Regions from separate parts of the Lysinibacillus sp. GW247-5R2A genome, predicted to be linked through region 1. Evidence: a T-box and tRNA genes for the amino acid it is inferred to sense, from the RefSeq annotation. Region 1 holds a T-box; the other holds one or more tRNA genes.

Region 1 (13,231 bases):
CGCCTAACAGCGGTAATTGTATTTTTTTCAAATTTGGCAGAAACTCCTGCGACCCTCACGCCATTGACAATGAGTAATCCATCATCGATAATCGCCTGTACGCCAATTTTATGAGCAAAAGATAGAGCACTAGTGCTTTTTCCTGTGCCACTCGGTCCACTTAACGAATATACCTTCAAAGCCCTCACCCCCTCTTATGCTAATGATAGCAGCTAAATCCATTGATTCTCCCTGAAAAGCTATATAGTAAGTATAATACAACTTCTAGATTTACGGAATTTACAGTAGGTTTCCCCAACATTAGGCAATCCATTTTCGCTAGCCTATGCGCACATCCTCTACATTATATAAATATTTTCTTTTTTCAGAATATCTGCCCCTTTCTGTGCTTTAGTATGATAAAATGTGAACTACTATTCTGTTATACAACTACAAGGAGTGTACTAGTCTTGAAAATCGTACCATCTAAAAAAATGTCATTATTTACACCAGCAATTTTCGGAGATTTGAAAAATTTTGCGAGAGAGCAGCAAGCAAAGGGCATGACCCTGATTGACTTAAGCTTAGGAAGCCCAGACCTTCCCCCACATGCCAAAATTCGTGAACATCTATCTTATCGAGCAGGTTTAGCTGAATCGTATGGCTATACACTTACAGGCACACAGCGTTTTTATGAGGCAGTCAGTCGCTACTATAAGCGCCGTAGCCATGTTGATTTAGATCCCGCTACTGAAATCATTCAAACGATTGGCTCTCAAGAGGGCTTAGTGCATCTTCCAATGGCCTTTTGTGATCCAGGAGACATCGTGCTATCAACAAACCCAGCTTACGTTGCGTATGATGCAGGCATTCACTTAGCTGGTGCAACACCCTATTACATGCCTCAAACAGCTGACAACAACTATCTTCCAGACTTAGATGCTGTACCAGAAGATATTGCCCAAAAAGCAAAGCTATTAATTTTAAACTTACCAGGAAACCCAGTACCAGCGATGCCATCCTTAGCCTATTTTGAAAAAGTGATTGCCTTTGCTAAAAAATATAACATCATCGTTCTGCATGATGCAGCCTATTCTGAGTTTTATTTTACGGGTGATGGGCCGATTAGCTTCCTTGCTACCCCAGGTGCGAAAGAAGTAGGGATGGAAATTAACTCCCTTTCCAAAAGCTTTAGTTTGGCAGGAACACGTATTGCCTATATCGCAGGAAATGCTGAAATGATCTCGATTATAAAGCAATTAAAATCGAATTTAGATTTCGGTATTTTTGAGCCTATTCAGGATGCAGCTGTTGTTGCCCTCGACCATGCTGAAGAAATTACGGCAAGCTTACGTGCAACCTTCTCTGAGCGTCATCAAACACTGATGAATGGCTTACAGGCACTAGGTTGGGACGCTGCACCTTCCAACGGCGGTATGTTTGTTTGGGCAAAATACCCATATGATATGGACTGCACAGAACTTGCCTTTAAATTAATCGAGCAGGTTGGCATTGTGTCAGTTCCAGGTACTGTATTTGGCACGGCAGGTCAAGGTTATTTACGCTTAGCACTCGTGCAGCCAGCGGAAATCCTTCAGGAAGCTGTCAATCGTTTAGCACAAGTACAAGTACTACAAGAAAACTAACATAGAAAACCCTTCTAACAACATGCTAGAAGGGTTTTCTTAATTAAATCCAAACATCATTTTCGGCAGTAAGCGCAGATTTTCCCTCCCCCGTATTCACTACTCCAGCAGGCTCTACAAGTAAAATTTTACACTCGGCAGCGGCGTAAGGCTTGTGTTCAACTTGGCGTGGTACGACAAACATTTCTCCCTCCTTTAATCTCACTTCTCCCTCACGGAATTCGATGACGAGCTCCCCTTCAATAACAATAAACACTTCATCTGTATTATCATGTTTATGCCAAACAAAATCTCCCCTTACTTTAACAAGCTTGAATTGATAGTCATTCATTTCAGCAATTACCTTTGGTGACCAGTGTTCTTGGAATTTCGCTAATTTTTCTTGAAAATTAATCGGTGTGTATGCCATTCTCTTTCCACCATCCTTCATCTCCTATTAAAAATACAGCTACTGTCAGGCGGCAGTAGCTGTATCTTCTTATGCATCATATTTTTGGTGAACGTCGTCCTCATACCGGTTATAGCGCTGTTTAAATAGCTTGAATAGATGAGTCACCAGCACTTTAAAGATTGCGTATCCTGGAATCCCCAAAATGACACCTGGGACACCAAATAGCGAGCCTGCCGTTAATAATACAAAGATAATTGTAATCGGGTGGATACTGAGCGATTTCCCCATAATTTGTGGAGAAATGAATTTTCCCTCGATTAACTGCACGATAGTCCATACAATCGCTAGCTTAATCAGCATCAATGGTGATGTGACAAGAGCGATAATAACGGCTGGTGTGATGGCAATAACAGGACCTAAATAAGGCACCACACTTGTAATCATCGCAAGGAAGCCGAGCAATAAAGCATATTTCATTCCAATAATTAAGAAGCCAATCGTTACCATTGCACCAATACACATCGATACTAAAATTTGCCCTTGTATGTAAGAACTAATTTGCTTGTCCATATCATGGAAAATTTCAGTCACTTCTTTACGCATACGCGGTGGGCAAACTTTCAGCATAAATTTCGGTAACTTTTCGCCCTCTTTCAGTAAATAAAACAGAATGAATGGTACGGTTACAAGCGATAGAACAATGCCTGTTAACGTTGAGAGGAAGCCCGTAATACCGGATGCGACACCCTGTGCTATATTTGCAGCTGTATCCTTCACAGTTTTCACCATATCTGTAGTGAAGTTTTTAACCACTTCATTGTAGTCAAAATTAATTTTATCTAAATAATCGTTAAAACGTGAATGATTAAAGAATGCAACAAATTTTTCCGTAAACTTCATAAAATACTCTGGGAATTCCTGTACAAGGTTCGTGAATTGGTCACGTAAAAACGGATAAACCAACACAACAAGCAGTGTAATGACGCCAATGACCGCAATGTAGAGAATTAAAATACCCCAAATTCTCGGGATACGCCATCTAACCAAGATTGCCAACAATGGACGTAATAAATAGTAGCCAATGACGGCTAGTACCCCTGGTAAAATGACTACTTCAAATAATACTTGAAGCGGGGTAAAGATAAAGGAAACTTGATTAAACATAAAAATAACACATGCAACTAATAATAAAATAACCAGCGTAAATAATAGGTTTCTGCCACCTAAGAAACGAATAAACTTGGTTGCTAACAGGTTTGAACGTTCTTTTGGTCTTTCTTTTTCCATATATCCACCCCAATCAAAAAGCTCTACCTTTATATTACAGGATAATGTTGGATTTTGCTAAATATCACTCCAGTGAAATGCCTAAAAAATCACTTAAAAAGGCCTTATTTTGTTCCACATCTATTACGATTGAATCGCCGGCATGACTAAAGTTTTGGAATTGATAGCTACCTTCAATTGGAATCGTTGCTTTTTCAATGTTCACCTTGCCCTTAGATAACAATTTCAGCACTTGTTGCATTTCTTCAGCAGAAGAATAATCGGTTGTAATATAGCCTTGTGCTGCCCCTACGAATTTTGGTAAATGCAATACATTCGCAGGTGTTAACAATTCATTTTTTAAAGCCTCAATAACCTTTTGCTGACGTGCTACACGACCGAAATCACCTTCCGCATCATGACGGAATCGTGCATAGCCTAGTAATTCCTGTCCATTTAAGTGATGAACACCTTGCTTTAACTCTACCCCAATATTTTCAGACATATCCTTCTCAACATCCATCTCCACACCATTTGGCGCTAAAATATCCACCAACGATTCAAAGTTTTTAAAATCGATAAGGGCATAATGGTGAATCGGTAAACCGAACATGTTCGTCAGTGTATCCTTCAGCAGCTGTACGCCATCTAAGTAGTACGCTGTATTCAGTTTATAGGATTGATAACCTGGGATTTCCGCATAAATATCACGCATAAAGGATACGAGCTTAATATCATTGTTTGATTTATTCCAAGATAATACCATCATCGTATCTGTTCGAGATTTCTCCTCGCCACGTGTATCGACACCGAGGATTAAGTAATTTTCGATATCACCTTTTAATGTATCGCCAGAAAAATCCTCCTGCTCAACTTGTGTTTGATTGGCAAGCTTTAGTCCACTGCGGTACTGCATGATAGAGTAACCTGCCACAACCATGACACAGAGTATTAATAATGTGAAAATTGCTCTCGCTTTACGTAGCTTTCGTTTTGTAGGACGTTGTGAGCGTCTTGTATAATCTTGCTCTTCCATAATGACTAACTCCTCTATTTTTTTATAGTTAATGTAACGATTGATTAGCCGGAAAGTTTCATATGGCTGATAGAGGAAGTCCCATCTTCATCTATCTTATTGTTATTTTACACCCAAATGCTCAGTTTTTTCGCCAAACAATGCTATAATATTTTCACAAAAGAAAGGATGATGTACATGATAGAAAAAGCTACATTTGCTGGCGGTTGTTTTTGGTGCATGGTTAAGCCATTCGTCGAGTGGGATGGTATACATAAAGTAACATCTGGTTATATGGGCGGCCACTTAGAAAACCCTACATACGAGGATGTTAAGAAAGGGACTTCTGGCCATTTAGAAGTCGTCGAAATTGAATTTGATCCAGCCATTTTTAGCTATGAACAACTGCTAGACATTTATTGGATGCAAATCGATCCCACTGATGCTTTTGGGCAGTTTCATGACCGTGGAGAGTCCTATTCAACAGCCATCTTTACTTACACGGATGAACAAAAGCAAATCGCCGAGGCATCTAAAGAAAAGCTTGCCACTAGTGGACGCTTCGATAAACCTATTGTAACCAAAATTCGCGATGCTGAACGCTTCTATCCAGCGGAAGACTATCACCAAGATTACTATAAAAAAGAAGCTGATCACTATAAGCAAGACCGTGCTGTTTCCGGCCGTGATGAGTTTCTAACTAAGCATTGGGATAAATAAACAAACGGAGGTGCCTCAATTTTCCATTGAGACACCTCTCTTTTTTAACTAATGTTAGATGGGTGTTTCTAAAAATGATTGTAGTGCATCAAAGAAACGTTTGCCGTATTTATCAAATTTCACTTCACCGATACCGCTAATATGGCGTAAATCATCCAGTACTGCGGGCTTCTTGTCACATAGATCACGTAAAGTTTTATCTGAGAATACTACAAATGGTGGAACTTTCTCTTCATCTGCAATTTCTTTTCGCAGCACACGTAAATGTTCAAATAAAGGATCATTATCAACCAGTTTTTTAACCGTTACAGCTTCCTTCCGCATGACCTGTCGTTGGCCAAGTAGAACTTCTTTGCCATCGGCTGACACATAAATAGTCGGATACGTGCCGTGCTTAACTGCCAATAAGCCTTCGGCAATTAGAAACTCAATAAAGTTCGAAACATCTTTAGACGAATAATGCCCTTTCAAAATGCCATAGGTTGATAAACGTGCAAATCCAAATTCATTCATTTTTTGATTTTTGGAGCCGATAAGTACTTGTGCCACCATTGTCTTGCCAAATTTTTGACCCATCCGTACAACACAGGCGAGTACCTTCTGTGCATCCTCCGTCACATTCATCACAGTACGGCCATCATTACAATTATTGCAGCGACCACAAGGCTCCTCTTGAACTTCACCAAAATACGCTAAAATTGCATTTTGTAGGCAGCCCTCTGTATGGCAATAATCGACCATTGTTTGGAGCTTCGCTAATTCCTGTGGTATTCGTGCTTCATCTTGTGATTGGTCAATGAGAAAACGTTGAGTTTGAACATCTCCTGAGGCATACAGTAGGATACAAGCACTTGGAAGACCATCTCGACCAGCTCGCCCTGCTTCCTGGTAATAGCTCTCCATGTTGCGAGGCATTTGATAGTGCAGCACAAAGCGCACATTACTTTTATCGATTCCCATACCAAAGGCGTTGGTAGCCACCATAATGCGTGCCTCATCCTTTAAAAAACGCTCCTGCTCCGCCATCCGTAAATCCTCTGATAGCCCAGCATGGTATTTGGCTACCGCTTCACCCGACCGACTAAGCATGTCATAAATCGCATCTACTGCTTTTCGTGTGGCGGCGTAAATAATACCGGCTTCCTGTTTATTTTTCTGCAAGTAATTTTTAATATAACGTTCTTTATTTTCACCAATTAACACCGAAAGGGCCAAATTATCACGTGTAAAGCCTGTCATCACTGTTGCATCTTCATCAATGGTTAATATTTTCCGAATATCCTCACAAACAGCAGGTGTCGCAGTGGCGGTAAGCGCTAAAACAGTTGGCTTTTGCTGCCACAGTGTAAAAAGCTTTTGAATGGAGCGATAACTTGGTCGAAAATCATGGCCCCATTGAGAAATACAGTGTGCTTCATCCACCGCAATTAATGGCACGGATAAATAGGACAATGCTTGAAGGAAGGAAGCACTTTCAAGTCTTTCAGGTGCGATATACAGTAGTTTTAAATAACCAGCACTAGCTAGTTGCATCGTTTCATTCACTTCTTGTGCTGTTAATGTACTATTTATATAGGCAGCAGGAATATTGGCTGCTCGTAAAGCTTCCACCTGATCTTGCATTAAAGAAATAAGAGGCGATATGACAATTGTGAGCCCCTCAAGCATTAACGCTGGAATCTGATAGCAAATAGACTTCCCTCCACCTGTTGGCATGACACAAAGGCTCGATTGTCCATGTAAAGTTTGTTCAATAATTTGGGCTTGTCCTTGCCGGAAGGCTTCATAGCCAAAATGATGCTGTAGCATTTGTCTTGCTTGCTCCATGCAAAGTTCACTCCTCAGTAGTAAGACGAAGTAGCTTGTACTCGCCCTGTTCATTTTTCATAATTTCATACAGCATGATGGAATGGGCAAGTGCCTCCTGACCAGCTGCATTGGTCAATACATATTCCGTTTTAGCTCGTACCTGTAGATGCTGATCCACTATACGAATATCTTGAATGTCCGTATTCGAGAAATGAATCTTTGCCTGTTTGGAGGCATAGTAGGCAACCATACCTGCCAAAGTGTCTTGCAAATCTTCTGACCCTACAATCGGCTCCATCACACTTGCATCTTGAATTGTGACAGCGCCTTTTAAATGCTTATGGAATGTATCTAAAAAAAGATTGATTTCATCTATATTATACGCAAATATATTTTCACCATATTGGTCGATGGCTTGCTGTACGGCTTCTTGATCACCCTGTTCAATATAAGGATATAAATTTTTTGATTGGGATAGGCGTACACTCGCCTTCATGCCTTCCTTTAACCACTTCTGCATAAACGGTTGAATTTCCTTTATTGGCAATATGTATGGTTGTGCTTCCCCTTGCTGCTGACGGTTAAAATAAAGACCGACAATTGCTCCGTTTTCCGCCTCCATTACGGGACTTCCCAAAGGTAGCTTTTCCTCTGTATCAATATAATAAGCAGCAATTTTATCTTTGTATTTTTGAATCGTATAAGGTAAGCCATCCACATAAGCTGATAGCTGATCGAGCTCCCCCTCATACAGTTTAGGTACTTTTACATTCGCTTTATAGGTCACCTGCAAAAGTGCAACATTATGTGCCGTTGACATAAAATGAACATTCGCTGCCACTAGCTTATTCGGACCAATTTGCACAAGGGCAGTTGGCTTTGAGGATACTAGCGCGCCATTTGTTAAAATATAAAGCTCATCATCCTTTTGCTGAATAATAATGCCTGCACCAACTCCATGCTCACCTATCACCTTGACCTCAGGCACTATCTTTTCTTCTTGCTTGGCCACTGTTTTTGCTGACATCTCTGCTTTTTCTGCTTGAAACCAGCCTGCACCTATTTGACTGTCACAACTTGTCATGAGTATTGTAGCCGCTCCTAAAACGAGCATCTTTTTATACATACCTTCACCAAAACTTTCTTTTCAACTATCTCACTTATCTATCATAATCAAGGTCTTAGGATGTTTCAAGTTTACATAATATTATTATTTGAATTTATCTAGTAGTAAAATAGAGCAATCGCTTTAGTTCTATTTCATTCTACCTATTAAAATTTATGGATTTTCTGATTTGCTGTGAAAATGGATGGATTTTAGGCCTTCAAAATATTTTTGACAAAAAAAAGACATGCGTTTTGAATAGCATGCCTTCTTGAATTAATTTTTTCGCAATAGCCCTGTTGTCGCGATTATTCCTAACATTAATGCTAGGAAGATCACGTACGTCCATGTATGGTTACCTGTTATGTCATAGCAAACGCCAATCAAAACAGGAATGATGGCACTTAGCATAAAGCCACCTGAAAATACCATCGATGACCAGCTGTTGGCTTCCTGATCATTTCTAGCTTCATCAAGCGGTAACAGCAGGCCGATTGGAAATAGCCCACTTAGAACAATGCCGATTATCAATACGGCTAGCCACAAATAAATACCGGATAAAAGCCATAATAATGTAAAGCCTATCAGCCCTAAACAGCCTAATGCCACTGCCCACGCTAATCGATTAGTCCATTTCTCCATTAGCATCGGCACAGCAATATTCCCAATCATTTGTACAATAGACATAAACGTCAGCATCATACTCGCTTCCTTAAGCGTCATTCCTTTGTCTTGTAAAAGAGGTGTAAGCCACGACATCATAGAGAAAAACAGTGAGGTTTGTAAACCAAAATACAATAAAATTGACCAAGCACGTCCAGTTACCCAAGGATTACGTGCCGGTTCATTTTTAGCTAATTCTTCACCATCTGCCCCTTGTTCTTTTGGAATTACCCAGCTCCATAGAATAAGGGCGACCAAAGCAAGTAAGGCCCACATGCCCAGTGCAACTGTCCACTGATTATCAAAATACTGATAAAAGCTCACTGTCAATGCTGCACTTAATGTCGCACCAACGCCGATGCCAAATGAATAAATGCCAATAACAATCGTAAAGCGTTGAGGAAATTTTTTCTTAATAAATGCATTTAATATAGGTCCAATCATCGCAATAGCCAAGCCTGCCGCAAAACTAGTGACAACTAATAAAAGGTAGCTTTCTTGGAAAAAGCGTAGCCCATTTGCGAAGATGAGTATAACCATTAAAACCACGATTGCTAATTTTGTTCCAAGCTTACGCTGAAATGGTACAGCAATCGGAGCAAATAAACCCATGCAAAAAACTGGGATAGATGTGAGAAAGCTCATACTCGTATTGGAAACCTGTAAGTTTGTCATAAGGACATTAAAGAGTGGCCCAATTCCCGTTACTGCGGGTCTCATATTAAGTGCTACAAAGAATATACTTATTATGACTAAAATCAGTGAAAGGGTCCATTGTTTTTTATCCATTTGATTTAATCCTCTCTGCTGCCAGTCAATGGAAGAGTTTTCTTTTATTATTCTATTCTTTTACCATGTATTCTATAAATGGTCAATGCTTTCAATATGCGACCGTTCACTACATATTTTCTGGCGACTCAATGCCCAATAAAGCTAATGACTCTTTTAACACTATCGCTACACAATGACAAAGCGCTAGACGTGAAGCTTGCTGGGCATCATCAGCTAATATTTTTTGATGGGCATAATATTTATTCAATAAACGGGCTAGCTGTAAAGCATATTTTGCGATAATGGATGGGTCTGCCTGATTAAAAGCGGTGTCTACCACTTTCGGGAATTGTTCCAATAATAAAATGATTGGCCAAGCCTGCTGTCCTAATGGAGCAAATGTCTTCATGTGAGAGGGCACATCGCCTTTTGCCAAGATAGAGCAAATACGAGCATAGGTATACTGTACATAAGGCCCTGTTTCCCCTTCAAAATTCATCATTTGCTCGATGGAGAATTCAATATCGTTTAAGCGATGATATTTTAGGTCATTAAAGATAACCGCCCCAACTCCTACTTGCTGCGCTACTCGCTCTTTCTGCTGTAAATGAGGGTTTTTGTCTTCTATATTGCGCTTAGCTGTGGCAATCGCCTCGGCTAGCACATCCGCTAATAACACCACTTTACCTTTACGTGTGGACATTTTTTTACCATCTTTAAGCATCATCCCAAATGGTACATGCTGCAAATCTTTTGCCCAACTATACCCCATCTTTTCGATCACCTGAAATAATTGTTTAAAATGGAGCGTTTGTTCATTGCCAACTACGTAGAAAATTTTATTCGGTTGATACTGTTGTTGGCGGTAAAAGGCAGCCGCTAAATCACGAGTTGCATAAAGCGTGGCGCCGTCTGTTTTTGTTATTAAACAAGGTGGCATTCCCTCCATCTCTACTACAAAGGCACCCTCTGATTCGATTAGGAGCCCTTTGTTTTGTAGCTCAGTCACAACCTCTGTCATTTTATCATTGTAAAAGGCTTCTCCTGTATATTCATCAAAATTGATACCTAGCAGCCCATAAATAGCTTGAAATTCATCTAACGAAACATCGCGGAACCATTGCCACAATGCTAACGCCTCTGAATCGCCATCCTCTAATGCTTTAAATGCGGCGCGAGCCATTTCATTTAATGTAGGATCTTGTTCGGCCATCGTATGAAATTTAACATAAATCTTTAATAATTCCTCAATAGGAGATGCTGTAATGGCTTCCTTATCACCCCAATTTTGATACGCAACGATAAGCTTGCCAAATTGGGTGCCCCAGTCCCCTAAATGATTAATACGAATAGCCTGGTAACCATTTTTCACGGCAATATTTGCCAAGGCATTCCCAATGACGGTTGAACGTAAATGCCCCATAGAGAACGGTTTAGCAATATTGGGCGAAGAAAAGTCGAGGACGACACTGCCCATTTCGTTTTGATTCGTACCAAAATTTTGTTGTTCCTGCATAATAAGGCCCAACACTTGTTGCGTTACTTTTGCTTGATTTAAAAAGATGTTGACATAGCCACCAATGGATTGCACCTGATGGATCATCTCATTTTGCAATTGGTTCGCTATTTCCGCTGCAATTTGTTGAGGTGGCTTCTTCCATATTTTAGCCAAAGTGAAGCATGGAAAGGCCACATCACCAACTTCTAAACTTTTTGGTTTTTCTAGTAATTGTTCCACGTCTTGAGCTGTTAGCTGATGCTTTAAAATTTCAGCAATACTGTTTGCAATTTGTTTATTCATGTATATCCTCCTCCATTTTCAATAAAAAAAGCCCCCGCCTCTATAATTAGAGACGAGAGCATAGTAATCCCGTGGTACCACTCTAGTTGCCATTGCATAATGACCACTTTACATTGTTAACGAGGTGACGCCCCGCTGTTCTCTACTAGTAGTTCGAGAACCTTCTCCAAAGTGCGCTTCATTCATGGTTTCTGTATTAGGCTCACACCATCCCTAACTCGCTTTCCAGTTGTCCCATCAATTACTCTCTTTATCATCGAATTTTTCTATGATTTTGACATATTCTACAGGAGTCCTTTCTTGACGTCAATATTTTTTTGTATCCATTAATCATTGACATATCGAGATAATTCGATATATCATCAAGACATGGAACCTATTGAAATTTTTAAAGCGCTATCAAACGAGACAAGGCTAAACATCTTACAATGGTTGAAGGAACCTGAGAAGCATTTTCCAAAAGTGAGTATTGAAGGAGGCGTTTGTGTAGGGGATATTCAGGAAAAAGCAAAAACTTCTCAATCGACCGTTTCTCACTATTTAACTATGATGCAAAAAGCTGGTCTCCTTGAATCTTTTCGTCATGGTCAATGGACGTATTACAAACTAAAAGAAGAAACTGTTCAAGAAATTGCAATGTTTTTAGTATCAGAAACCCAAAAAGATTAAGTGGGTTTCTATTCAAGTATTATATCGAATATTCACGATAAATAGATATAGGTTCCGATATTACATCTAATATATCGATAATTCTCGATATATAAATATAAGGAGGTATTTAATATACAATGGTTCATGAAGAACAGACACTTAGTAAAAAGCATAAGATTTTAGCATTTACGCTTATTTTGCTTACTTTCGTCATGGGGACAAGTGAATTTGTAATTGTAGGGCTATTAACTGAGGTTTCTACATCTATCGGGATTTCGATTGCTACAGCAGGCACTTTGGTTTCTGGATTCGCCATAGCCTATGCAATAGGCACCCCCATTGTAACAGGCTTTGTCAGTAGATTTCCGAAATATCCACTTATGTTAGTATTAATTGCCATTTTCATCCTTGGAAATATAATTAGTGCTTTATCTAGCACTTATGTAGTGCTAATGGGCTCTAGAATTATGACTGCTGTTGTCAGTGGTGTTTTAACAGCTCTATCTATGTCCATTGCCAATACGGTCATCCCAAAAGAAAAAAGATCCACTATTATTGCTTCGATATTTGCGGGCTTTACCATTGCTAATGTCATGGGTGTACCATTAGGAACAATGATTGGGCAATGGAGTAATTGGCATATGACATTTTGGTTAACTGCCCTATTAGGGGGCGTTGCTTTTATTATAAGCATGTTTGTGTTACCTAAACGTTTAAGTGGGGAGAATGGCTCCCTTTCCGATCAATTGTCCTTATTAAAGCAACCTAAAGTTATACTTGCATTTTTAATTCCTATTTTCACCATTGCAGGAACATACACAATCTATACATTCATTACGCCTATTTTAGAAAATAAACTTGGTGTTCCGACAAAATACATAGCCATCGTCCTTCTAATATATGGTTTATTTTCTATTTTTAGTAATGTTTTAGCAGGTAAAATTGCACAGAAAAACGGATTACGTAAATTACGTTATATTTTTATCATTCAGGCAGTCATCTTATTTTCCTTTTATTTTACAATGTCCTCCCTTTGGCTAGGACTTATAAGTATCCTGTTAATGGCTGTTATACTTTATGCCGTAAACGCGACAATTCAGCTATACTTCATGGATTTAGCAGAAGAGTATTCTCCATCAGCCAAAGATTTTGCTTCCTCCTTAACACCAGTAGCCGTTAATGTGGGGATAGCATTAGGCGCTGCCATAGGAGGCTTTGTCATCACTTCAGGGAGTCTAGAATATCTTGCCTGGGCAGCAGCAACGTTGGCACTGATTGCATCTGCATTCACCTTCATGAGTTACAGACGGCATTCAAACGATCCACATTAAAAAAACGCTCCTCATTTTGAAGTGACCCCTAATAGTTAGACACGGTTATTTCGATTTAGGCAGCTTGGATAAAATGAGTTCGG
Region 2 (20,066 bases), on a different contig from region 1:
TTTATGATTGGTCGTGGCGGGATGCAGTCCATTACGCATTTCTTAAATTTTGCTGCACAAGAAAAAAATTTAGAGGGCAAAAAATTAGTTTTTATTATTTCACCTCAATGGTTTACGGAAAAAGGTATGGGTGAATTCCATTTTTCACCAAATTATTCTATGTTACATGCCTATGACTTAGCGTTTAATCGTGACATGGATGCTCATCTCCGTAAACAGGCTATGGAGCGCCTGCTAGAATTTGATACCGTTGAGCGGGATCGTCTCTTAAAAACGATGTATCAATATCAAATGTCTAATGGCAAAAAACATCCTGTTACAGGACGTATGGCTATGGTAGCGGGCCGCTTTCACAAGGAATTACTAGAAAAAAAGGATCTCTACTATTCGCTATTCCCTCGCAAGGGGCATTCATTAAAAAATAATGATAAGCTCGTTGCGGACCAAAGTTTTGAACAGCAAATCCAGCATGCTGAAGCCTATGGGGAGAAACGTGTCTCCAATGAATATATGATTGAAAATAGAGCTTACAAGCGACTGGTTAACGCTAATTTTTCAAAGTTTAAAAATATGCGAAAGCATGAAGATTATACGGAATCTCCTGAGTACAAGGATTTTCAGTTAGTTATGGATGTGTTAAAGGATGCTGGTGCTAAGCCATTATTCGTCTCTATTCCCGTTAACGGCTATTGGTATGATTATAATGGCTATCCTAAAGAACGACGTCAACAATATTATGAGAAGATGGCACAGTTATTAAAGGATGCCAATGTCGACTATGTTGATTTTACAGACCATGAGTACGACCCTTATTTTATAATGGATACGATTCATATTGGCTGGAAGGGCTGGGTTTATTTAGACAAGAATATGGATAAATACTGGGCACAGCAGTAATATAATAGCAAATAGAGAGTCAGTCTGTAATGAGCTAACACTTCAGACTGACCTTTTTTATGTTTATGAACTTTCATCATCTAATGAGAAAAGTCTAAGTTCCTCAGAATCATTGGAAAATTGGATGACCTTTTCAAACTGCAAGCCTATTCTTTCGAGTAACTTAGCTGACGCATGATTATCTTGGGTAGTAATCGCCACCATTCGATTAAATCCTAGTGTCTCTAGACCATAGACTAAAACGGCTGATGCTGCTTCATAGGCGTATCCCTTCCCCCAATAATCAGGGAGAAACGCGAATCCAATATCTACATCCTTTAAATTATCTCTTTTCACGAAACCGCATATTCCAATCGGGGTTTGATCTTCCATTTTTTCCACTACATATAGGCAGAATCCGAATTGCTCATACATCCGTATTGCACCATTTTCTATATATAGAGCTGCCTCCTCTACGGTCTTCACACCGCGGTCACCGATAAATTGTATCCACGAGGGATCATTCACTAACTCAAGAATGAATGGCGCATCATCCGTTGTTTGTAAGCGCAGTATTAGTCGTTCTGTTTCAAGAATGTTCATTGTCACGCTGCTCTCCTTTCGTCTGAAGCTTACAGTCAAATTTACTGCTCTCCCATTCAGACGCTAAAATAAAATATGGATATTCATCCATTGCAATTTACTTACCTATTATTATAATCATTTTAAGCAATGGATGCTTTGTTCATTTTACATGACAACATTTATAAAAAATCGCCCCAAAAGTATGTTTAACTTTTGGGACGATAATACATATTAGTCGCTTATTTTAAGTTGTAGAATGATTTTAAACCAAGGTACTCAGCTGTTGAACCAAGTTGATCTTCAATGCGAAGAAGTTGGTTGTATTTAGCTACACGGTCTGTACGTGATGGCGCACCCGTTTTAATTTGGCCTGCATTTGTTGCTACGGCGATATCAGCAATTGTTGCATCCTCTGATTCACCAGAGCGGTGAGAGATAACTGCTGTGTAGCCTGCACGTTTCGCCATTTCAATCGCTTCAAATGTTTCTGTTAATGTACCGATTTGGTTTACTTTGATAAGGATTGAATTTCCTACTCCTTGCTCAATACCTGCAGATAATTTTTTTGTATTTGTTACAAATAAATCATCACCTACTAATTGAACACGACTACCAATACGTTCAGTTAATAGCTTGTGTCCAGCCCAGTCATTTTCATCTAAGCCGTCTTCAATTGAAATGATTGGGTATTTGTTTGTTAACTCTTCGTACCAATCAACCATCTCTTCTGAAGTTTTAACAACACCTTCACCATCTAAGTGGTATTTACCATCTTCTTTATTGAAAAGCTCTGATGAAGCTACATCCATTGCAAGCTTCACTTCTTCACCTGGTTTGTAGCCTGCTTTTTCAATCGCTTCTAAAATGACTGTAATGGCTTCTTCGTTAGAGCCTAGGTTTGGTGCGAAACCACCCTCGTCACCTACTGCTGTATTATAGCCTTTAGCTTTTAGTACGGCCTTTAAGTGATGGAAAATTTCAGCACCCATACGTAGTGCATGACGGAAAGATTCTGCACCGACAGGCATAACCATAAACTCTTGAATGTCTACATTGTTATCTGCGTGTGCTCCACCATTTAAAATGTTCATCATTGGTACTGGTAATTGTTTCGAATTAAACCCACCAAGATATTGATAAAGAGGTACATCTAAATAATCTGCCGCAGCATGTGCAACTGCCATGGATACACCTAGAATTGCGTTAGCACCTAGCTTGCCTTTATTTTCTGTGCCATCAAGCTCTATTAAAGCTTTGTCAATGACAACTTGGTCAAGAACAGAATAGTTACCTTCTAATTCTTGTGCAATAATTGTGTTAACATTTTCAACTGCTTTTAATACACCTTTGCCTAGGTAACGAGAGTTGTCACCATCGCGTAATTCTACAGCTTCGTATTCACCTGTTGATGCACCTGATGGTACGATTGAGCGTCCGAAAGCGCCTGACTCTGTAAATACTTCAACCTCTACTGTTGGGTTCCCACGTGAATCTAAAACTTCGCGAGCATAAATTTGTGTAATAAATGGCATAATTAATTCTCCTCTTTTTCAATTAATGATTGACCTGTCATTTCAGTAGGCTGTGACACCTGTAATAATTCTAACATGGTTGGAGCCAAATCGGCTAAAATACCACCATTTCGTAAAACAACATTTGGTTTTGTCACAATTACTGGAACAGGATTTGTTGTATGAGCTGTCATAGGCTCCCCTGCTAGTGTTACCACTTCATCTGAGTTCCCATGGTCAGCTGTAATAATAGCTGCACCACCTTTTGCAAGAAGCGCATCTACTACTTTCCCTAAGCATTCATCCACTACTTCAATAGCCTTAATGGTTGGTTCAAGCATTCCACTATGACCTACCATATCAGGGTTGGCAAAGTTAAGAAGAATACCATCAAATTTTTCAGCCTCAATTTCTGCAAGTAAGGCTTCTGTCACCTCATAAGCAGACATTTCAGGTTTTAAATCGTATGTGGCAACCTTTGGGGATGCGATTAATAAACGTTCTTCACCTAAGAATTTTTCCTCACGTCCACCGCTCATAAAGAAAGTAACATGTGGATATTTTTCGGTTTCGGCAATGCGTAGCTGTGTTTTACCATTCATCGCTAACACTTCACCGATTGTATTTTTCAGGTTGTCATTTTCATAAGCAACCTGTGCATTAACTTCATCACTATAATGAGTAAAGGATACAAATTTCAAGTTTTTCGGATGCTTGGCAGATACTGCAAAACCATCAAAGCCTTCATTTGTGAATACTTTTGACAACTGTATAGCACGGTCCGGACGGAAATTAAAGAAAATGACTGCATCGTTATCACCAATCGTTGCCACTGGCTCTCCGTGCTCTTGAATACTAAATGGGATGACAAATTCATCTGTCACTTCACGCTCATAGGATTCTGCTACACCACTTTTTGCACTTTCCGCTGTTTGACCAACGCCATCTACCAGTACATTATAAGTAAGCGCGACACGATCCCATCGTTTATCGCGGTCCATTGCATAGTAACGACCGTGGATAGATGCAAATTGACCTACTCCCATTTCAGTCATTTGTTTTTCAGTTTCTTCAATATAGTTTAAAGCTGTTGTAGGTCCAACATCTCGACCATCTAAGAAGCCATGAACGAAAACGTCAGTTACATCTTGCTGCTTTGCAAGCCTTAATAGAGCAAACATGTGCTCATAATGACTATGAACACCACCATCTGATAACAGCCCCATAATATGCAGTTTAGAATTATGGGCTTTCACATGTGCCACCGCATCTAAAAATGCTTGATTTGTATAGAAGTCTCCTTCACGTATCGATTTATTTAAGCGTGTTAAGCTTTGATAAACAATACGACCAGCACCAATGTTTAAGTGACCCACCTCGGAATTACCCATTTGGCCTTCTGGTAGCCCAACGGCTTCTCCAGATGCTGTTAATGTAGCGTGTGGGAATTGGCTCCAATATCGGTCAAAATTTGGCTTTTTAGCCTGTGCTACTGCATTTCCGAATGTTTCATCACGAAATGCAAAGCCATCTAAAATAATTAAAGCTACTGGCTTTTTAGGCATTTGCTGCCGCCTCCAATAATGTTAAATAAGATTCTGGTTGTAAGCTTGCTCCACCTACTAATGCTCCATCAATATGCTCTTTTGATAAAAGCTCATGAACGTTGTCAGGCTTAACGCTGCCACCGTATTGGATGCGAACTGCATTGGCCGTTTCAGCATCAAATAATTCCTCAACGACCGAACGAATCGCTCCGCAAACTTGATTGGCATCATCGGCTGTAGCCGTTTTACCTGTACCGATTGCCCAAATTGGTTCATAGGCAATGACCATATGCTCTACTTGCTGCGCTTCGAATCCAGCAAGTGCCGCTTTAATTTGGCCCGCAACCTTTTGCTCTGTCGTTCCCGCTTCTCGTTCTTCAAGCGTTTCACCACAGCAAATAATCGGTACAATATTATGTGCAAGTGCTGCTGCTACTTTTTTATTAATAGCCTCATCTGTTTCATTGTAGTACTCGCGACGTTCTGAGTGTCCTAATATAACATAGTCCACGTCCACACTTGCTAGCTGTGCAGGACTAATTTCACCAGTAAAGGCACCTTCATTTTCATAGTGCATCGTTTGGGCACCAATAGCTAGCTCTGATTCACTAGCAACTTGCACAAGTGTAGGTAGGTAAAGTGCTGGTGCGCAAATTACAGCGTCTACTTTCTCATTAGAAGGAAGTTTATCCTGTACGGCATCTACAAATTGTATAGCTTCTTCAAATGTCTTAAACATTTTCCAGTTACCTGCAATAATTGGTTTACGCATCGTCTTGCCTCCGATTTTTTATTTGGCTTATTTATCGTTTAATGCAACAATTCCTGGAAGCTCTTTCCCTTCCATTAGCTCAAGTGAAGCACCGCCACCTGTAGAAATGTGATCCATTTTAGTAGCTACTTCAAACTTTTCAACTGCCGCTGCAGAGTCACCACCACCGATTACTGTATAACCGGATGTAGTTGCCATTGCGTCAGCCACTGTTTTTGTACCATTCGCAAATTTATCCATTTCAAAGACACCCATTGGTCCGTTCCAAATGATCAATTTAGAATTTTTAATGACCTCTGCATAGTGAGCAGCTGTTTTTGGCCCAATGTCTAGCCCCATCCAATCTGCTGGTATAGCATCAACATCCACAACTTTTGTTTCCGCATCTTGTGAAAATTCATTAGCCACTACCGCATCAATTGGCATATGTAATTGCACGCCTTTTGCTTTCGCTTTTTCAATAAATGATTTTGCTAGCTCAATTTTATCTTCTTCTAATAAAGATTTTCCAATATCGTAGCCTTGTGCCTTAATGAACGTGAATGATAATCCACCACCAATAATTAAGTGGTCTACTTTTTCTAATAAACTTTCAATTACACCAATTTTATCTTTAACTTTGGCACCACCGATAATCGCTGTAAATGGATGTTCAGGATTCGATAGTGCTTTACCAAGTACATCTAATTCCGTTTGCATAAGGAAACCTGATACTGCAGGAATGTGCTTAGCGATTCCTTCTGTAGAAGCATGTGCACGGTGAGCTGCACCGAAAGCATCATTGACATAAATATCTGCTAGCTGAGCAAATTGCTGTGCTAAAGCTGGATCATTTTTTTCTTCTCCTGCATGGAAACGAACGTTTTCAAGAAGTAAAAGGTCTCCATCCTGCATGCTCGCAACAGCTTCTTCCACTGCTTGCCCAATAGATTCATCTAGCTTCGTAACTGGCTTGCTCATTAGCTCCGCTAAGCGAATACCAACTGCTGTTAGACGCATGTCCTCTTTTACTTCCCCTTTTGGACGACCTAAATGAGAAGCTAAAATGACTTTTGCACCTTGCTCTACTAAGTATTCAATTGTTGGAATAGCTGCTCGAATACGTGTTTCATCTGTAATGGCCCCATCCGCCATTGGAACATTAAAATCAACACGAACAAAAACGCGTTTACCTTTTACATCAATATCTTTCATTGTCTTCTTATTTAACATGAAGAAACTCCCTTCAAAGTTGTTTTAGTCTTACATCCTTGTGTTTTACCCATCTTGGCTCCACACCATGCTTCCTAAATCGAAAAGTCATCTTGGTACTTTATCGGGGTCATCATCTAGTATGCATATGATTCTCCAACTTTTGATAATGAACCCTAATACTTGTTTTTATAGTAGCAAAAGTACTCTTTTATGTCTTGCAAACACCATATATTAATTACACCTTAGTGTTGGAGTCCAACAAAATCTGTGACATCCACTGGGCTATTATCTTGATGTAGTCGGTGTTTGGACACCCACTCCATTAAAGAGAGCCCTTTGTGTATTCATCTCATTACCTATAGAGGTGGGAATTTCCTACCGAATTTAGACAAAAAGGGAGTAAGGGTTATCCCTTACTCCCATTACCCTTGTATATTATATCTATTCGATATTATAAAGGCTATACTTTTTGTGCATAAAAAGCAGTATTATGTCACACTTTTTACTCAAAATGTCGAAATATGATACTTATTTATTGTTTAACCCTTGTTCAGCAATGTATAAAGCTAAGTCCATTAAGCGAGTAGAGTAACCAATTTCGTTATCGTACCAAGCTAGAACCTTCACCATTTTGTTTTCTAATACCATTGTTGAAAGACCATCAACAGTAGAAGAATGGTGGTTACCATTATAATCAATAGAAACTAATGGTAGCTCATTGTAGTCTAAAATGCCTTTTAATTCATTTTCAGATGCTTCTTTTAATACCGCATTAATGGCTTCTTTCGTTACATCTGCTTTTAATTCTACAACTAAGTCTACACATGATACGTTAGGTGTTGGTACACGCATAGAGAAGCCATCTAATTTACCTTTTAATTGTGGTAATACTTTAGAAACGGCTACCGCTGCCCCAGTTGTTGTTGGAATCATAGATACCGCTCCTGCACGTGCACGACGTGGGTCAGAGTGTGGGAAGTCTAAGATTCGTTGATCGTTTGTATACGAGTGGATTGTTGTCATCATACCGCGTTCAATGCCAAATTTCTCATCAAGTACTTTCGCTACAGGCGCAAGACAGTTTGTTGTACAAGAAGCATTTGAGATAACATCATCTGTTGCTGGGTTATAGTCTGTATGGTTAACACCCATCACAAATGTAGGCATTGCTCCTTTTGCTGGTGCAGAAAGGATTGCTTTTTTAGCGCCTGCTTCAATATGCTTACCTACTTCTTCCACTGAACGGAAATGACCAGTACATTCAAGAACTACGTCTACTCCTAATTCACCCCATGGTAATTGTGAAGGATCTTTTTCAGCATATACTTTGATACGTTGACCATTTACTACGAAAGAATCTTCATCTGCATTGACTTCAGCATCATAGATACCGTGGACTGAATCATATTTCAATAAGTGTGCAAGCTGACCTGCGTCTGTTAAGTCGTTTACAGCTACTACTTCAAATTCATTTTGTTTCATTGCCTCACGAAATACTAAACGTCCAATACGTCCAAATCCATTAATTGCTAATTTTAATGCCATTGTTAATTCCTCCAATAATGTGTAATGTCTGCCTCTATTGAAATAGAGACGTTAAATTGCTTTTATGCTCATTCAAAAAGTGCTTCAACACTTTTTGAGATCGAGTGACATGGTAATGCTCACACCCATCAATCAAAATGGCTGTCAGAAGATAAAGTAGCAGCAATGGCTTTTGCAGCTGCTTCATCTGTAATAAAAATCGTTTGCTTTGGCGCTACTTTAAAATATGAAAGCATCGCATTGACCTTTTGTTTTCCTGCTGCCACGGCAATAACTTGCTGGCTATTTTTTACCTGTTCAAGCTGAATACCAATCGTGCGGATACGATGTACGATTTCACCATCGGCATTAAAGTAATAACCAAATGCCTCACTTACCGCGCCCTTCTCCTCAAGAATTCGCAAATCCTCTGAAGATGAATTACGTCGAATCGCCATTTCCTCTGCCGATCCAATGCCATGGATCACGCAATCTGCTCGATCATAATACGCCATCATTTCAGTTACCATCGGCTCTGTTAGCATTGCTTGATAAGCTTGCTCACTTAAATGCTCAGGTAAAAATAATGTACGGTATTGTTCCTCCATCTGCATGGCAAATGTTGCAACAAGCGTATTCGCCTGCATTTGCATTTCATGACCAATTCCTCCGCGTGCGGCAACAAAGGTAATATCTTTTTGTCCCTCTAATGGATGTAAAAATTGAGCGAGAGAGGCAACTGATTTTCCACCAGTGACCGCTACAACTTGTTCATTAAAAGCAGTAGACATAAATTGCAATGCTGCTTCCTTGCCAAGCAAGGTTAGGATTGTATTGTCTTCAATATAGTCACCTGGTACAACAACAACATGCTGTATACCAAAATGATTTTCAAGCAATTTTGCAAGCTGGGTTAAACCAGACCATTCATAAACGATGGCTCTCAGTTTTTCAATGACTTCTTCACCATCATCTGTACATACCATACCCGACTTTTGCGAATCTAATAACCCTTGTTCACGTAAAATGTCAGTTTCTTTACGAATTTCTCTCTCTGTCATTTTCAATGAATCTGCGAGTGTTCGACGCCCGATAGGTTGCATGAGTTGAACGGCTTGCAAAATACGATATCTAGATTGCAGAAGCGGATACATTTCAGGAAGTAGCCTTTGCTGTGCCTCTGGAATAGTGAACATATTTATCTACTCCCTTGTTAATAGAGGTGGGATTAATTTAGTCCCACTATATTATTTTGTGTCCCACTTATAATTTCATTATAATACGCATATTTGGAAAGTGCAAGTAATTGTATAGTTTTGGATTAAAAAAAGCCCCATAGCTTTGTCATTAGCTACGAGACTTAGGTTTGCTTATTTTGTGAAAGATAAAATTGCGTTTTTCTTAAATCCTTCTAAAGCTTTTGTTGCTTCATTTTTATTTGTAAATTCAAAAATACGAACGTCCTTTTTTTCAAATACTGTAATAACCCACATTGTAAAATCTCCCTTCACATCGCTTTTGTAATATAACAACCACTAGAATTTGTGATACTTTTCATTATCTGTTTTATAACAACGTCTTACTTGATACCTATTCTACTCCGATTTTTATAAAATAAAAGACTAATGTGAAGGTCTTCACAAACTGTTCAAATTCAAACCGCTTTCATTGAACAATTTGTGAATTGTATGAATGCCAACTAACAATAGAGCGATTTACGCCGTTATTATCTTTTTAAAGACATAGTACTTAACTGCCCAAGTACTCCATCAATGTGGCATAATCCAGATTGCCGTATTGGATAATGACCCCATCCTTTTCTACTACAGGTATCATTAACATATATTTTTCGTGTATGAGATCATCCTCTTCAATATTAACTATTTCAATATCGAACGCTACATCTTCCTGTACAAGCTTTAATGTATGTAAGCCCTCTACACATAATGGACAATTAGCTCGACTAAAAAATTGAACATTCATGGATGGCACCTCCTGTTTCTATTATTTCTTCATCGTTGAATGATGACAATGTTAGCTACAACGATTGTAAACCATGTGGTGGATTCATTCAAAAGCTTACTAGAAAAACGAAAGGCATTGAGTGCGAATAACAAGCACATCAATGCCTTTTGGCTATTATGTTATTTTAAATGATGATCAAGGAATTTCAACATGGCATTATAGAATTCGATTCTGTTTTCTTCATTCGCGAAGCCATGGCCCTCATTATCCTTTAACATATACTCTACATCTACACCTCTAGCACGTAAAGCTTCAACAATTTGGTCTGATTCCGCTTTGTTGACACGTGGATCATTTGCGCCTTGTGCAACAAATAAAGGTGTTTTAATTTTATCTGCATGGAAGACCGGAGAAACCGCAGTTAATAATTCTTTATCTTTCTCTGGATGACCTACTCGTTCATAAAACATGTCTCGCATCGTTTCCCAGTATGGTGGAATTGTATCTAATAGTGTGAAAATATTAGATACACCAACATAATCAACTGCTGCTGCATATAAATCTGGTGTATACGTAATGCCAGCTAATGTAGCATACCCACCAAATGAAGCACCGTAAATACCGATACGTTTAGGATCTGCAATACCTTGGTCAATCGCCCATTGAACGCCATCCGTTATATCATCTTGAATTTTCAAGCCCCATTGCTTATTACCAGCTTGAAGAAATTCTTTGCCATATCCAGTCGAGGAACGGAAGTTTACTTGTAGCACTGCATAGCCACGATTTGCTAATAGCTGTACTTCTGGATTGAATCCCCACATATCACGAGCCCACGGTCCACCATGTGGGTTTACAATAAGAGGAAGATCTTTAGCATTTTTATTTTTCGGCAACGTTAAATAACCATTTATAATTAATCCATCACGACTCTTATAAGAGATAGGATGCATTTCTGCAAGCTCTGAAGATTTCAACCATGGGCTCAATGTTGCTAATTCTGTTAATTCATCTGTTGTTGAATCATAGTAATAATACTTTCCATAGATGGTGTCACTAGAAACACTTACAATAAATTTTGTCATCTCTTTATTGTAATCGTTTATGCCCAATTGGCTTTCTTGAACACCAAGCTTGTTTTGAATTTTACGGAATAACTTTTCAAAGTCTTTATCAAAGAATTGATAATGGATTTTATCCGTAGCATACGCACCATACAATAATTTATCTTTTTCAGCATTATACAATACACCCGAGACATCCACTTCATCATTGGACATGATTACTTCTTCTTTACCTTGTAAGTCATACTTCACCACTTCTATTTTATCCCGGCCTTTATTGGATGTAGCATAAATAAATTTATTGTCCTTCGAGAAAGCTAGCGGCATCACTTCATCTCCAGCACCGATTTTAATAAATGGTCTGAATTCATCCTTTTCTGAATCTCGATAAAGGACAGTACCTTCCACCCCATCAGTAGCCACAGCTACACGTACATTGCCGTTACGATCTGCTAACCAGTTCGTAATATTGCCAGGATTTTTTGCGACGTGAGTCGTTTTACCCGTCTTTACATTTAGCTTGTACACATCAAAAACGGTAGCATCCTCTTTGTTCATCATAATAAGAATTTCGTCTTTTACACCCTGTAGGCTATCCAATATCCCTACCGTTACGTTAGGATATGGCGTTAAATCTTTTTCCACAGAACCGTTAAAGGTTGTAGAATAAATATGGAAGTTTTCATCTCCACCTTTATCTTTCAAATAAAGTAAAGCATCATCCTTCCAGAAAAAACCTGCAATATCTCGATCCTTTGAGCTTGATACACGAACAGGCTCACTATTATCATTCATTTTTTTCACAAATATATTCGAGCGGTTCTCCCATGCAGAGGCAAATGTAATGTAATTACCATCTGGGGACAGTTCGTAGCCAAAATTCCCTGGATTTTTCATAAAATCTTCTACAGAAATTTCTTTTACTCCTTTATTATTAGAACCATTTTTTATATGTTTAACATTGTTAAGGAGTTTGCCAGCATCTTGTTTCGTAATAAAATCTGTACTTGAAGATACTCCCTTAAAGAAACCAAGCTTATTGGCCTTCTTTGAATACTCTCCTAGTGATTTTTCTTTTCCTTCTTTATTGGCAGCTCTAACTAAAATCCTAGCTGCTTGATCACGTTTAATAGTAGCGCTTAAGTCAGAAATCTCTCCAGCCTTTACCCATTGATCCTTAATTTGTTGACGCATTGAATCAGAGCCATGCTGGAATGTTAAAGCTGTTACTGCTAAATCTAGAAATTCCTGTGCTGAAAGATGTTCCTCTTGTGCTAATACAACATTTGTTTCATTAGCAGCACGTACTTCTTGCAATGTTGCAGGAATAACCGTAGCAGTTGTTAAAATAATTGCTAATGATGCAGTTAAAAATCTTTTTTTCAAAAATGATTCCTCCCTATATCAATTTACGTTATATCGATAGTCGATATATACAAATTATACCATTATTTGTATATTTGTCAATATTTTCATATCAAAAGCGAACTAAATAATTAGCTCGCTTGTCGTTAGTATTTAAAATTTCCGGCTTGCCCCTCCACCTGCTGAAGATCCGCCACCAAACCCTCCAAAACCGCCACCACCTGAACGTCCGCCACCAAAGCCACCAGGATAACCGCCGTAGCCTCTCCCACGAGGTCCGCCTCTTCCGCCTTTTGAAAAAGAAGAAAAAATGAGGACTATAATAACGATGACAATAATGAGCCAGATGGGCATTCCTTCCTCTTCATTTGCACCTGCAGGTAATTCACCATTCCAATTATACTCTTCAGCTACAGCACGAAAGACCTCAGCATATGTAGCTAGAAAGGCTTGATCATTATCACCTTCACTTGCAAAGGGATAAAATGCATTATCTAATATACGCCCTAATTTACCGTCTGGTAATGGTCCCTCTAAGCCTTGACCGACAGCTATCACCACATCATTTTGGCCATCGCCCTGTCCAAATGTAGCGAGTATAAGGACACCATTATTTTTCTCTTTGTCCCCAATGCCCCAGGAACGAATCATCTTTGTCGCATACATTTTCGCCTCCTGCCCATGAAGGCTATCAACAGTTACGACCATGATTTCAGCACCTGTCCCTTTATCTAATTGCTCTGAATAATGGTTTAGCTCTTGTTTTACATCTAAAGATAAGACATTCGCAAAATCATGGATATACGTATTTTTCATTGGTGAAGGCATTGCTGCTTTCGTCATAGTCATGCTAAAAAGAAGCACTGAGCAAACGATAATCAGCTGTATAATACAACGCTTCATCACTGTGTACCTGATTGACTAAAATCAATAGACGGTGCTTGTTCGGCACCCGCTGCGGCTTTAAAGTACTCTTTTTGTTCAAATCCAAACATTCCTGCCATTAAATTGCCAGGAAAGCGTTTAACATGTTTATTAAATTGTTGTACTTCATTATTATAATCCTCGCGCGCAACTGCCAAGCGATTTTCTGTGCCAGCAAGCTCATCCATTAACTGACGAAAATTTGCATCTGCCTTTAGGTTCGGGTAGTTTTCCACGACTACTAGTAAACGACTAAGTGCACCAGTTAAAGCATCGTTCGCAACAGCTTGCTGCGCGGGGGTATTAGCATTGCTCATTTGAGCACGTGCGTTAGTAATATCCGCAATGATCTGTTGCTCATGATTGGCATACCCTTTCACAGATTCAACCAAATTGGGAATTAAATCATAGCGGCGTTGGAGCTGGTTTTCAACTTGTGCCCATTTGGAATCTACATTTTCCTCAGCTGTTACTAAACTGTTATATTTAGGAATCAACACTAAGGCTAACACGATAAGAATGATAACAATTATCCCAATTGGTCCAAACCATTTCTTCATTTTCTAAAACCTCCTTGACTTGCTTTTCCTTTTGTTAGTCTACATTTTTGCCTTTGCATTTATACCGTATGAAAATCATTTGGCTTGACATACTAAATACTGCATCAAAAATTATATGAGGAGGCGTTTTTTTTGTCACAATCGTTTTACAATGAATCATCATCCAATCAAACAAATTTCAATCAACAACATAGTCTAAATCATGGTGGACACGAAATGATGGACATGCATGAAGCAATTGGTGAAATTATCGCTGGTATGAACCAAGCGATCATTTTACGTCCACAAGTAAAGGATCAAGAATTACTCAGCATTTTGGATCGCCAATATAATTTTACATTGGGTATGTATAATACGATTGTTGAGTCCTTTAAAACAGGTCATGATCCATCTGTTCCCACGGGACGTTACCAAATGGAAACAGGTAATGATTTTAAATATGGCTTAACTCCAGGCCAACCAAAAAAACCAATGCAAAACGCCAATGAAATTAATGATGAAGCCATTTCTGGTTTCTTACTAGGCGCTCAAAAGGGAGCAGCAAAATGTATGACGGCTGCTGCAACAGAAACAACAAACCCCGTTGTTCGTCGTGTTGTTGCTGATAGTATTCCCAACTGCATTGAAATGGCCTATGAATTATCCATTTACCAAAATAAACATGGCTATTATCAAGTTCCTCAGTACTCTCAACAAGATATGCAAACGATGCTTAATGCATACGATACAACCTCTAATCCCCTTCATTAAAAATCAAAAGGCAGTCCATAGTGATGAATTCTCATCATGGACTGCCTTTTTTCATTATAATACTTTTCCTAAAAATGCTTTTGTACGTTCACTTTGTGGGTTTCCGAATAATTCCTCTGGCAACCCTTCTTCCACAATATAGCCACCATCCATAAAGACTACTCGATCACCGACTTCACGAGCAAAGCCCATTTCATGTGTGACTACAATCATTGTCATCCCTTCAGCCGCTAGATTTTTCATAACATCTAACACCTCTTTTACCATTTCAGGATCAAGAGCTGAAGTAGGCTCATCAAATAGAATGGCCTTTGGCTTCATTGCTAACGCACGTGCAATAGCTACACGTTGCTGTTGTCCACCTGATAGCTGTTCAGGATAATTATAGGCTTTACTGTCAAGACCGACCTTTTTTAACAGCTCATGCCCTAGCTCTTCAGCTTCTGGACGACTCATTTTACGAATTTGCATGGGTGCCATCGTGACATTATCGATGACGTTCATATGAGGGAATAAGTTAAATTGTTGAAATACCATTCCCACCTCTGCTCGAATTTCATTGATATTCGTTTTCGGATCATTGATTTTCACATTTTCAATATAAATAGCACCGTCCGTTACTTCTTCTAGCATATTAATGCAACGTAAAAAAGTACTTTTTCCTGAACCAGAAGGCCCAATGACACAAACAACTTGTTTTTCTTGGATTTCATAATCAATCCCTTTTAATACTTCTAGCTTACCAAAATATTTGTGTAGGTTCTCAATTCTTATCATCTTGTTTCCCGCCCTTCTGCCTTACGAGGGACATAACTATTGCTAAATCGTTTCTCAATAAATGCAACAATCTTCGTTACACCATACGTTAATATTAAATATAGTAATGCAGCAACAATATACGGTTCCCAGAAACGGAAGCTTGCACCTGCAACAACTTTACTAGCATATAAAATATCTGGTGCAGCAATGACTGTTACTAGTGATGAATCCTTTAATAATGCTATGAATTCATTCCCTAATGGCGGGATCATGCGTCTAAAGGCCTGCGGTAAAATAACCTTACGCATCGCTTGGTTATGTGTAAGACCAAGAGAACGAGCGGCCTCCATTTGCCCCTTTGCAATACTTTGGATACCTGCACGGAAAATTTCTGCGTTATAGGCAGCACAATTTAAAATAAGCGCTGTAATCCCTGAAACCATATACCCTAAAGAATGTCCAAAAATGGTTGGAATAACAGCTAAGTGTATTAATAAAATTTGAACAAGCATTGGTGTTCCGCGGAATAAATCCACATATAATTTTGATGGCCAATAGATCCATTTTTTACTTGATAATTTCCCTAGTCCTAAAAACAGCCCTAAAAGAATACCGCCAAAATAACCACTAAGTGTCAAAATAAGTGTTACGCCAATACCTCGTATAAACATATTTCGGTAGTTCCAGACAATGTCCCAGCGTAGGTCAAAGATGTCCATCCGAAAACCCCATTTCCCCTTTAAAGTCACATCCATTAAATGAGTCGCTAGCATACTGCTTGGCGAGTGGCATTACCATATTATTCGAAATCAGTACCTGTAATTTCTTTTAATTTACCGTTTTCTTTAATCTTTTTCAGACCTTCATTTAATTTATCTAATAGCTCTTTATTCCCCTTTTGAACCATAAAGCCATAATATTCTTTTTCGAATGCGTCATCTTGAATGACTTTAATTTTTTGATCTGGATGCGCTTTAATATATTCGTATACTACCGCATTGTCTCCAATAGCTGCGTCAACATTACCATTTAGCATTTCTTGAATTGCGATTGGCTGACTTTCAAAAGCCATAATATTTGTACTTGCTTCACCTTGTAACTTTTTAGCTGCCATATGGCCAGTAGCATTAATTTGTACGGACACCTTTTTATCTTTTAATTCTTCTAATGATTTAATCTTTGAATCTTCTTTCACAACAATTAATAATTGAGATTCATAGTATGGCTCAGTAAAATCGAATGATTCTTTGCGCTCATCTGTAATTGTAATCCCTGAAGCACCAATATGTGTTTCACCGTTTTTAATTGTTTGGAAAACAGGTTCCCAACCAATATTATTCCACTCTACCTCGAAATCCATTTCATCAGCAATTGCTTTTAAAATATCGACATCAATCCCTACAATTTTCCCTTTATCGTCAACAGATTCAAACGGTGCAAAAGTTGCTTCTGTACCTACTTTATATACTTTCTTGCCATCCGCACCTTCTGAAGGTGTGCTACCAGAAGAAGCATTGTCCTTTGTGCCACATCCTGCAAGTGCTAAAGTTAGCGCTGCTATCATCATAAGTAACATCCAAGCTGTTTTTTTCATTGCATTTCCCCCTATTTCGATAATTTTCCATCCTGCGTATTATTTTTCGCAATTCGGAAATGTTAGACTATTAGGTCAATTATATTAATATTATAGTATTTGCACAACAACTTTTCGCATAAAACTAAATATTTTTTCATATTAATGAATGGTAAAGCTACTTAAATAGAAAAAATAAGCATTAATAACAAGAAAACGAACCTAAAACTAATATATATACAATAGGAGCAATGTCAAATTTCGATAAATTTAAACAAAAAAAAAGAATCCCCTCAGAAAGGATTCTTTTTTTCGGCTATTCCTAGCCTTCACGGACAGTATGTTCACTAAAAAATAATTTGGAGTTGTTGCTTTCTTGAAGGTTTGAAAGGCATAAATAGGGGAATAATGCCAACTAGGACAGTATTCCCATTACTTTTCCTCTCTATCCCCACTAAGCAGGCTGCTAAACTACTTATTAGGAGATTGAGCTATTACAGTATATCAATATTCAGTAAAATGGCGCCCTCGGAGGGAATCGAACCCCCAGTGCAAGAACCGGAATCTTACGTGTTATCCATTACACCACGAGGGCAAAAAACACAAAAAAAAAGTACTCACCCTAGGCTTGCGAAAAGCATGATGTAGATAATCCTCTTTTGAAGCATACCTGCAAAATAGTGTCCTGTACTTTCAAACTTATAACCTTACCTATTATACAAACGTATCACATATAATTCAACCATAGAATGCAAAAAAGAATTTATTTTTTTATTTTAATTAATTTCACTTTAGCAGGGTTAATATTTGACCTTCCCTGACTATAATGTGTATGATAAGGTTACAGCTGAAATAAACAATGTAGATTTCAGCAAAGGTAATCGAATTTAGTTTTTTGAAGGAGGATTTAACATGAATTTAATTCCTACAGTTATTGAACAAACAAGCCGTGGTGAGCGTGCATATGACATTTATTCACGTCTACTTAAAGACCGCATTATCCTTTTAGGAAGTGCTATCGATGACAATGTGGCAAACTCAATTGTCGCACAGCTACTTTTCCTACAAGCAGAAGATCCAGACAAAGACATTTCTCTTTACATTAATTCGCCAGGTGGATCAATTACGGCTGGTATGGCTATTTATGACACAATGCAAATTATTAAGCCAAAAGTTCAAACGATTTGTATTGGTATGGCTGCATCAATGGGAGCTTTCTTACTTGCTGCGGGTGAACCTGGTAAACGTTTTGCATTACCAAATGCGGAAGTAATGATTCACCAACCACTAGGTGGCGCACAAGGTCAAGCGACAGAAATTGAAATTGCTGCTAAACGTATTTTATTCTTACGTGAAAAATTAAACGGTATTTTATCTGAACGCACTGGTCAACCACTTGAAGTCATTGCAAGAGACACAGATCGTGATAACTTCATGACAGCTGAACGTGCAAAAGAATATGGTTTAATCGATCACATTATGCACCGTAGTACGGATAATAAATAATACTAAAAAGCCTCCCAGAAAATTACTCTGAGAGGCATTTTTATTTGTTTGTTAATCTTCATTTTCAATAATTGTAGCTAATGCTGTAACCGCTTGCTCAGCATCATTGCCTTCACTACTTAACGTTACTTCGGTACCTTTCGCAACCGCTAAGCTCATAACACCCATTATCGATTTGGCATTCACTTTTTTTTCATCTTTTTCTAGAAAGATATCCGCACTGAAACGATTGGCCTCCTGCACAAATAGTGCCGCTTGTCTAGCTTGTAGTCCTAATTTTAATTTAACCTGGACTCTTCTCTCGATCATTCTCAAAACTCCCCTTCACTACCGTTCATCTATTAGTTTTATCTTACCTTACTTACTAGCAAAAGAACAATAAGCGATTACGCATGACATTCATACCTGAAAAGTATGAAAACTTAACCACCTATTTTTTCACCGCGTCTTAATGCATCTGCTATTTCGTCTATTTTTCTTAAACGATGGTTGACACCTGATTTGCTGACGTTGCCACTGGATACCATTTCACCAAGTTCTTTTAACGTAACATCTTGATATTCTACTCGTAATCGTGCAATTTCACGAAGCTTTTCTGGTAGTTGGTCAAGTCCAATAGAATTTTCAATAAATCGAATATTCTCTACCTGCCGTAATGCTGCTCCAATTGTTTTGTTTAGATTGGCCGTTTCACAGTTCACAATACGATTGACACTATTGCGCATGTCTCGCAATATCCTAACATCCTCAAATTTCATCATTGCCTGATGGGCGCCTACAATATTAAGGAAATCAGAAATTTTTTCAGCTTCCTTTAAATAAGTAACAAAGCCTTTTTTACGTTCAATTGTTTTGGCATTGAGTTCAAATTCATTCATTAAATCCATCAATGCCTCACCATGTTCTTTATATAAGGAATAAATTTCCAAATGATAGGCGGACGTTTCTGGGTTATTGACAGAGCCTCCTGCTAAAAATGCACCTCTTAAATAGGCTCTTTTTTGACCATTTTTTTTAATGAGCTTTCTTGAGATCGTATGATTAAATTGAAAGTCGTCTGAGATGATTTCTAAATCAATTAACAGCTCGCGCGCTCCTTCTCTTACACGGCAAATATATACGTTATTTTTTTTCAATCGCATTTTCTTACGAACTAGCAATTCCACATTGTACGGATACAATTTCTTCATAATCGTATATAATCTTCTTGCAATTGCAGCGTTTTCAGTTTGCACGTCCAAACTTAGTTGTTTATTCGCAAAGGATAATGAACCATTCATACGAATTAGGGCAGAAACTTCTGCTTTCATACAATGATTGTCCGCTTCTATTTGGGTTAATTCCTTTTTCGTTTCAGAAGCAAAAGACATATCACGCCCCCCTTTCAATCATAATTTCTATGTATATGTTCATCTTACCATATACAATAAACACTTTATGTTTCTATTATCAGTTCTCTTACCGATCATAAATACCGGCATAATCTACCAGCCACTCTGCAACATTCGTAGCATTATGTCGAACCGTACCATCTGATCGAATTGTAGCAATATCGCGCCTTATAACCTCTAATCCCATACTTTCAAGCTTT

What was found. A T-box is a leader RNA that pairs with one kind of tRNA and senses whether it is charged. The one in region 1 lies ahead of argS (arginine--tRNA ligase), so its partner is inferred to be a tRNA-Arg.
Region 2: it has a tRNA-Arg gene. The T-box ahead of argS (arginine--tRNA ligase) is inferred to sense a tRNA for this amino acid. The anticodon was not compared.

Annotation. Positions count from the first base shown of each region.
Region 1 is NZ_JBWKZL010000002.1:12-13,242, reverse strand. It holds gene AC07YC_RS03730 (ATP-binding protein) at 1-179, opposite strand, end outside; gene AC07YC_RS03725 (aminotransferase class I/II-fold pyridoxal phosphate-dependent enzyme) at 450-1,625, shown strand; gene AC07YC_RS03720 (cupin domain-containing protein) at 1,669-2,034, opposite strand; gene AC07YC_RS03715 (AI-2E family transporter) at 2,104-3,303, opposite strand; gene AC07YC_RS03710 (LCP family protein) at 3,368-4,318, opposite strand; gene msrA (peptide-methionine (S)-S-oxide reductase MsrA) at 4,496-5,017, shown strand; gene recQ (DNA helicase RecQ) at 5,072-6,844, opposite strand; gene AC07YC_RS03695 (hypothetical protein) at 6,852-7,952, opposite strand; gene AC07YC_RS03690 (MFS transporter) at 8,208-9,383, opposite strand; gene argS (arginine--tRNA ligase) at 9,493-11,166, opposite strand; T-box leader at 11,212-11,432, opposite strand; gene AC07YC_RS03680 (ArsR/SmtB family transcription factor) at 11,536-11,835, shown strand; gene AC07YC_RS03675 (MFS transporter) at 11,955-13,148, shown strand.
Region 2 is NZ_JBWKZL010000009.1:35,572-55,637, reverse strand. It holds gene dltD (D-alanyl-lipoteichoic acid biosynthesis protein DltD) at 1-897, shown strand, start outside; gene AC07YC_RS14635 (GNAT family N-acetyltransferase) at 961-1,479, opposite strand; gene eno (phosphopyruvate hydratase) at 1,701-2,993, opposite strand; gene gpmI (2,3-bisphosphoglycerate-independent phosphoglycerate mutase) at 2,996-4,537, opposite strand; gene tpiA (triose-phosphate isomerase) at 4,530-5,291, opposite strand; gene AC07YC_RS14615 (phosphoglycerate kinase) at 5,319-6,503, opposite strand; gene gap (type I glyceraldehyde-3-phosphate dehydrogenase) at 7,014-8,030, opposite strand; gene AC07YC_RS14605 (sugar-binding transcriptional regulator) at 8,159-9,205, opposite strand; gene AC07YC_RS14600 (hypothetical protein) at 9,380-9,502, opposite strand; gene AC07YC_RS14595 (glutaredoxin family protein) at 9,759-9,992, opposite strand; gene AC07YC_RS14590 (S9 family peptidase) at 10,154-12,424, opposite strand; gene AC07YC_RS14585 (TPM domain-containing protein) at 12,557-13,252, opposite strand; gene AC07YC_RS14580 (LemA family protein) at 13,306-13,887, opposite strand; gene AC07YC_RS14575 (spore coat protein) at 14,020-14,637, shown strand; gene AC07YC_RS14570 (amino acid ABC transporter ATP-binding protein) at 14,692-15,414, opposite strand; gene AC07YC_RS14565 (amino acid ABC transporter permease) at 15,411-16,115, opposite strand; gene AC07YC_RS14560 (basic amino acid ABC transporter substrate-binding protein) at 16,196-16,990, opposite strand; tRNA gene AC07YC_RS14555 (tRNA-Arg) at 17,490-17,564, opposite strand; gene clpP (ATP-dependent Clp endopeptidase proteolytic subunit ClpP) at 17,882-18,475, shown strand; gene AC07YC_RS14545 (HPr family phosphocarrier protein) at 18,527-18,784, opposite strand; gene whiA (DNA-binding protein WhiA) at 18,898-19,845, opposite strand; gene AC07YC_RS14535 (gluconeogenesis factor YvcK family protein) at 19,934-20,066, opposite strand, start outside.